DNA from 3 places in the Vreelandella sp. H-I2 genome. Region 3 is predicted to be linked to each of the others. Evidence: predicted binding sites of a transcription regulator. Region 3 holds the regulator's gene; each other region holds the start of a gene.

Region 1 (2,274 bases), on a different contig from region 3:
GTCATAAACGCCCACCAGCGAGCCGCGCTCGGAAAGCAGGAAGACATAGGGCGTACCTTCGAACACCGCAAACTCCATCCCCTCCGGCTCGCTGCCTTTGGCATCCGAACGCTTATCGGGGTAGTGACCCGCTTCAATCACCGCGCGCTCGAATGAAGTACCTGACTCGTATACCACCTCGCCACGCTTGTTGAAGATCGTCCAGCCGCGCGCACCGCCATCCATATCGCCTTCGTTGGCAATGGCAAAATGATCGTTGTCGATCCACTGCAGCGCATCCGGCTCGCGCAGACGCTCGGCTTGCTGCTCGTTGAAGATCAGTGCACCGTCATCGCTGGCGTCAATGCCGTCCAGGTCGACAGTCCCGGCGCTGAAATCCGCCACCACCTTTCCGGCGTAGTCGAGCACCACCAGGTGGTTGTTCTCCTGCACGGTCACGACGGTCTCACCCAGGGTGTTGATATCGACAAACTCCGGCTCGGGATCCTCGGGGGCGATCTCGGCGAGCCCGGTTACGTCGGCGTAGAGCAGGCTGTCACAGTTAACCAGCCCTTCCGCATTGATCTTCACCAGTGCCACGGAACCGCCGGGCATCTGCGGTACACGTCCATCGCCCGCCTCTTCGTCGCGTTCGTTCTCAATGGCGACAGCGACAAAGCGCCCACCGGGGGCCGCAGCGGAAGCTACACTATCGGGCTGTCCGTCCAGCGGGCAGGAGGCGAGTATCTCGCCACTGGCTAAATCGACCGTGCGCAGTTCCCCGGAAGGTTCGCTGTAGGAAACCGATGTATTCACTCCGACATAGGCCATATTGCCGAGCACCGATACGGCCGTAGGCTCGCCGTCCATAACGATATTACCCAGCGGTTGCGGATTAGCCGGGTCGCTGATATCGATGCGCCCAATCACGCCCAGCGGGCTATCGGTATACACCAGCGTCATGCCATCACCGGAGGCAGCAATGATTTCAGGCGCGGTCTCGCGTGTACGATCCTCGCCCTCGGCCATGTTATCGGGAACCGCGAAACTGGCGATGCGGTTGAAATGTTTATCTGCCGCGCCTGCCGCTTGCGTGGCGGCCAGCACAGCAGCCAGCGCCAACAGGGTTGGTCTGCGTTTGAGTATCATGATGGAGTTAATCCCTTGCGTAAGCTTAAGAAACGACTAATTAAGTTATTAAACTTGCTATGCCCGATTAACTATCCAACACCATAACGATGTCAGGCTTATGACACTCACTGGCTAAGTTAGCACCGTTGGCTATCGGCACACCTCAGCGCTAAACCCAGGTTGCCGCGAAGATGGGTAAGTAGTGAAGGAACACATAGGGGAAAAGGGAAGCGGGAAAATCGATAGGTTAAAGGGGACTTTAGAACGAAAGCAGCCAGTCAGTTAGCCCTGACTGGCTGCTTTTTAGCTAGTTTTGGTTGCTAGCTTACTTCTATACATACGCGCGATAGCGTTTTACTCTTCGCCAGCCATCTGCATTTGGCGCTGCAGGTAGTTCTGAATACCTACCTGTTCGATCAGTTTCAGCTCAGTTTCGATGTGGTCGATATGACCTTCTTCATCGGCGAGCAGATCACGGAGCATATCGCGGGTAACGTAATCTTTGACGCTTTCGCAATAAGTAATGGCTTCGATGTAGTCATTACGGCCATCGTGCTCAATTTTAAGATCGCTCTCGAGCATCTCTTTTACATTTTCGCCAATGTATAGTTTGCCGAGGTCTTGCAGGTTGGGCACGCCCTCCAAAAACAGAATACGCTCGATGATTTTATCAGCGTGCTGCATCTCTTCGATGGACTCATCGTATTCCCATTTGGCTAGCGCTTTCAGGCCCCAATCTTTATACATTTTAGCATGTAAGAAATACTGATTAATCGCGACCAATTCGTTGCCAAGCGCCTTATTCAGATGCTCGAGGACTTTAATATCACCTTTCATGACGTCACCTTTTCTACTGTAATGCCGATGTTTAAGCCAATGTTTGAGCTGGCCTTTAAATAATGCGATCAAGCAGTTACGTTATTGAAGAAGCATAGACGCACATAGCTATACTCCCAGCTTTCCTGAGAGTATAGATAAAGTGTTTAAAAGTTCAAGCAAATCATATATTTGCTAACGATAACCCTAACAATAGTGATTCGCGTCACACGGCGTAAGCGAGACCCATATCGGCTTCTTGGCGTGCTTCCTGGACGGCGTCGCGGGTGATAGATTTAGCATAGCACGCGCACTTGCCGCACTGCGTTGCACAGCCGGTTGCTTCGC
Region 2 (2,274 bases), on a different contig from region 3:
ACTGGGGCGTCGTGGCCAGAAGAACCCTGCCAGCACGATGTCAGAGTTGGCCCGCACAGCGAATAAACCTAAAGCATGGGCCATTGTTGGCATTAGCGGCATTATCGGGGCCTTTTTGATCTTGTCGTTTTACAGCGTGATTGGCGGCTGGTCGCTTTACTACACTTTAAATTCGGTGAGCGGCGCGTTTAGTGGTCAAGACGCCGACGGCATTGGCGCACTGTTTAATGGCATGCTCAGTAACCCAGGCTTACTATTACTGGGTCACTCGGTCTTTATGCTGTTGGTTATTGGCATTGTCGCCCGCGGTGTTACGAAAGGCCTTGAGGGTGCTGTGCGAATTTTGATGCCGGTCCTCGCAATGCTGCTCGTTGTGCTGATCGGTTACGGTATGTCGACCGGGCACTTTGGCGAAGCGTTGACCTATATGTTCAACCCGGACTGGAGCAAGCTCACAGCAGAGACCGTGCTAGCCGCCCTGGGTCACGCCTTCTTTACCCTCTCTTTGGGAATGGGCATCATGATGGCTTACGGCTCGTATCTGGGCAAAGACATCAACCTGCTGCAAACCGCCCGTACGGTTATCATCATGGATACCGTCATCGCCCTCGGTGCTGGGTTAGCCATTTTCCCTATTGTATTTGCCAACAATCTGGATCTTGCCTCAGGTCCTGGGCTGATTTTCGTCACGCTGCCGTTGGCGTTTGGCAATATGGATGGCGGCTTAATCTTAGGCTTGATGTTCTTCTTGCTGCTGACGTTTGCCGCGCTGACCTCGGCGATATCACTGCTTGAGCCGGTGGTTGAGTTCATTGAAGAGCGTACGCCGCTCAGCCGTGTCATGGCAACGGTTGTGGCAGGTGTAGGCGCCTGGTTACTGGGCATTGCGGCACTGCTTTCGTTCAATGTGTGGAGCGAGCCACTCATGTTTGGGCTAGGCGTGTTTGATTTGCTGGATACGCTGACCAGCAAAATAATGCTGCCTCTGACGGGGCTAGGTGCGATTCTTTTCACCGCTTGGTGCTTAGAGCGCAACAGTGTCGAAGCCGAACTAGGCCTTTCCGCGACCGGCAAGAGCGTATGGAACATCATCGCGCGCTATTTAGCGCCCGCTGGCGTTATTGCCGTATTTGTGACTGGGCTTATTTAAGATAAGCCGTCACTACTCTGCCATTTGCTAATCTCAGTGCAATTCGCTCTCTTGCCGATCTTCATCAGGCAAGGGGGCGATGTCTCGCGATAGTTTCTGAAACTCTCTGTGCAGCTCAATACCACGGCGCGCTCTTAAGCTGCGCTGGGCAGCGCTACGCTGTCGTTGAGCATGCTCATCCACTTGTAAACTCATAAAAATGTCGAGCAATTCGCTTTTAACCGAGGTGATTCGTTCGACGTTTCTCATAATCGACGTTCCTCCAGATGAATATGCCTACGTCCACCTGCATTCGTGACGACTGTTATGATGCAGTGCGGCACTTCAATTATTACTATAACCTACTTGACAAAATGATGACCAATCTTAAAAAAAAGGGCTAACGGCCTTTAAACGTTACCCCTTACACCGCTTTCCATGCCCATTTACGCTATCAGTCAGGCATACTGTCGAAATGCTAGAGGTAGCCAAGTCTGTGTAGAGAGCCAAGGAGCTGAACGTGAGTCGCGCCCTGTTCGATGAAATGAGACGCCGCATGGAGCACTTTAGACGCTCCGAGCAAAAGGTGGCGCGGTTTGTACTGCGCAATCCAGAAGAGGTCATCCACATGCGTATTGTGGATTTGGCCACCGAAGCCACCGTTAGCGAACCCACTGTGGTGCGCTTTTGTCGTGCGTTGGGTTGCAATGGTTTTCAGGATTTCAAGCTACAGCTGGCGCAAATGCTGGCCAGCGGCAGCCAATTTGCACAGTTTTCCATGAACGATAGCGACTCTGTTGCTGAGTTCTCCCACAGCATTTTTGACTCTACCGTGGGCACGTTGCTGTCTGTGCGCGACCGGCTTGATAACGACTCCTTAGGCCGCGCAGTTAATGCCTTGGCAATGGCTAATCGCGTGGAGTTTTACGGCTTTGGCGCATCTGGTGCTGTGGCCTTTGATGCCCAGCACAAGTTTTTCCGCCTGCAAATTTCCACCTCAGCCTACGCCGACCCGCATATGCAGAATATGTCGGCGGTGACCTTAAAAGAGGGCGATGTGGTCGTAGCGATTTCACAAACCGGGCGCACCAAAGCGTTGGTTGCCAGCGTGCGCCTGGCTCGTGAAGCGGGCGCGACAGTCATAG
Region 3 (2,274 bases):
CGGGGAATATGGACGGGGTCAATACCCTCGCCATTGTCTTCAACGTCTATGCAACCACCGCCGGTAGTGCTCGATCTCCAGCGTATTGTGATATGGCTTCCCATCGGTGTATAGCGAACGGCGTTGAAGGCTAGATTTGAGATCGCACTACGGATTTCCTGCTCACTACCAAGCAGGCGTGCATCACTTTCAAGCGCTACGGTAATAGTATGTCGCTGATGCGAAAGAGCCAGCGCATCGTCACAGATGCTTTGTAATAAAGGACCAAGTGATAATGGATGATGGTCTTTACCGCCCTGGTCAATTTCCAGACGAGATAGAAGCAATAAATCATTTACCAAATTTTGCATTCGCTGTGTCTGTTCCTGCATTTGGTGAATGCTCTTACCTAAACGCGGAGGCAACTGGTCGGCAATATCAGTGTAGGTTTCTAGGTAGCCGGAAAGGACCGTTAAAGGAGTGCGCAGCTCGTGGGATACGTTGGCAACAAAATCACGCCGCATCTGCTCCAGGCGATGCAAGCGAGTGATATCCCGTGCCATCACTAGCCTTTCATCATCACCATACAAAGTAATTTGATACTGCAGGATTTGCCGCTCATCAATCGGCGACGTTAGCGTTAACGGCTCGCTATAGTCCCGCGCATTAAAATAGCGGATAAAGCTTGGATCGCGCAGCAGATTAGTAATGTGCTGACCACGGTCATGGGCGGTTTGTAATCCCAGCATGGCTGTTGCAGCGCTATTCCACCATTCCAAGTCACCATGTCTGTCAAGCATCACCACACTGTCGCGCATCGCTTCAGACGACTCTTGGATGCGCGCCAAGGTGGCCCGCAGTCGGCTTTGAGTTATACGCTGACTCTTTTGGTAGCGGTACAAGCGATCAAACAGTTCGCCCCACATTCCTCGGGCCGCAGGCGGTTCGTCGTGAGGGTGAAGAGTTAACCACAAGTAGAGTTCGCGCAACTGCCGCAGGTGGTAAAACAGGCAAACTGCAAGCCCGGCCGCGAGACCCAACCCAGCGGCGCCCAGCAACCACCCTAAGCAAGTACCCAGCGCGGCTAGCCACACTAGTCGCCACAGTTCACGACTCCATAGACGCACATTTATACCCGTGCAGAGAAACGGTAACCGGTACCCCGAACCGTTTGAATCAGGCTTTGATGCACATTGCCTAGCGCTTTTCGCAAGCGACGAATATGTACATCGACCGTGCGCTCTTCCACATATACATTGCCGCCCCATACTTGATCAAGCAGTTGGCTGCGTGTGTAAGCGCGCTCTTGATGGGTCATAAAAAACTGCAGAAGACGGTACTCGGTGGGGCCCATTTCCAGTGCTTTGCCGTGAGCGCTTACCCGGTGGCTCACTGGATCAAGTAACAAGCCGTTAATCTCAATCGGGTCTTCGACGCCACGCGGGGTCGCGCGGCGGAGCACTGCTTTTAGCCGTGCCACCAATTCACGAGGAGAAAAAGGTTTGGTGATGTAATCATCGGCGCCGGCCTCAAGCCCTTGAATTTTATTATCTTCTTCACCCTTGGCGGTGAGCATGATAATAGGAATCTCAGCGGTGGTTTCTTCACGCTTTAAACGTCTAGCCAGCTCGATACCACTGGTTCCAGGCATCATCCAATCAAGCAGCAACAAATCAGGCTGGTGATCGACGACCATGGCATGAGCATCCTGGGCGTTATCCGCTTCAAGCACTCGATAGTCAGCCATTTCCAGCGCTACCGCGATCATCTCGCGAATCGACGCCTCATCATCGACAATCAGAACGGTCTTGGCGGTCATACCAGAGCCTCACGGTGTTCAAAAAACTAGTTCAAAGAAAGCTAGCTAAAGGAAACTAGCTCAATGACATATCAGTGACGATAACACCATGACTTGATGACAATTAGATGACAATAGTAACTATTGCCCAGCTGCAGGCCACCAACTTAGCGCGATTCCAGCAAAAATCAGCAAGCCTGACCAGTGGTTGTTGAGAAACGCCTGAAAGCAGCGATCCCGGTCGCGCTGGTAAATCAAGCGCTGCTGGTGCAGAAAGGTGGCGGCCATGGCGGTAAGCCCCAACCAGAAAAAACCGCCTAACCCGACCCGCCAGCCTACCCAACCCAGCAATCCCAGCGTGGCCACCTGCAGTAAACCGATCATCAAACAATCCGCATTTCCAAACAGTACAGCTGTCGACTTGATACCAATTTTCACATCATCGTCGCGGTCGACCATTGCATATTGCGTGTCGTACGCGACAGTCCATAGCACAT

The links. The regulator PhoB, encoded in region 3, activates phosphate uptake and scavenging genes when phosphate is short. The targets are predictions, from matches to a motif close to TGTCATANNNNTGTCANA.
Region 1: a site for PhoB is predicted at 1,217-1,234, ahead of ACUVOF_RS03925 (esterase-like activity of phytase family protein). Genes of this name have one in related genera too.
Region 2: a site for PhoB is predicted at 1,495-1,512, ahead of ACUVOF_RS19525 (PA3496 family putative envelope integrity protein). Genes of this name have one in related genera too.

What each region holds. Positions count from the first base shown of each region.
Region 1 covers NZ_JBRAMC010000001.1:825,440-827,713, forward strand. Annotated here, with positions in the region: gene ACUVOF_RS03925 (esterase-like activity of phytase family protein) at 1-1,128, opposite strand, end outside; gene bfr (bacterioferritin) at 1,465-1,947, opposite strand; gene ACUVOF_RS03935 ((2Fe-2S)-binding protein) at 2,153-2,274, opposite strand, start outside.
Region 2 covers NZ_JBRAMC010000008.1:280,906-283,179, forward strand. Annotated here, with positions in the region: gene ACUVOF_RS19520 (sodium-dependent transporter) at 1-1,150, shown strand, start outside; gene ACUVOF_RS19525 (PA3496 family putative envelope integrity protein) at 1,184-1,399, opposite strand; gene hexR (transcriptional regulator HexR) at 1,650-2,274, shown strand, end outside.
Region 3 covers NZ_JBRAMC010000009.1:126,063-128,336, reverse strand. Annotated here, with positions in the region: gene phoR (phosphate regulon sensor histidine kinase PhoR) at 1-1,106, opposite strand, end outside; gene phoB (phosphate regulon transcriptional regulator PhoB) at 1,109-1,798, opposite strand; gene ubiA (4-hydroxybenzoate octaprenyltransferase) at 1,919-2,274, opposite strand, start outside.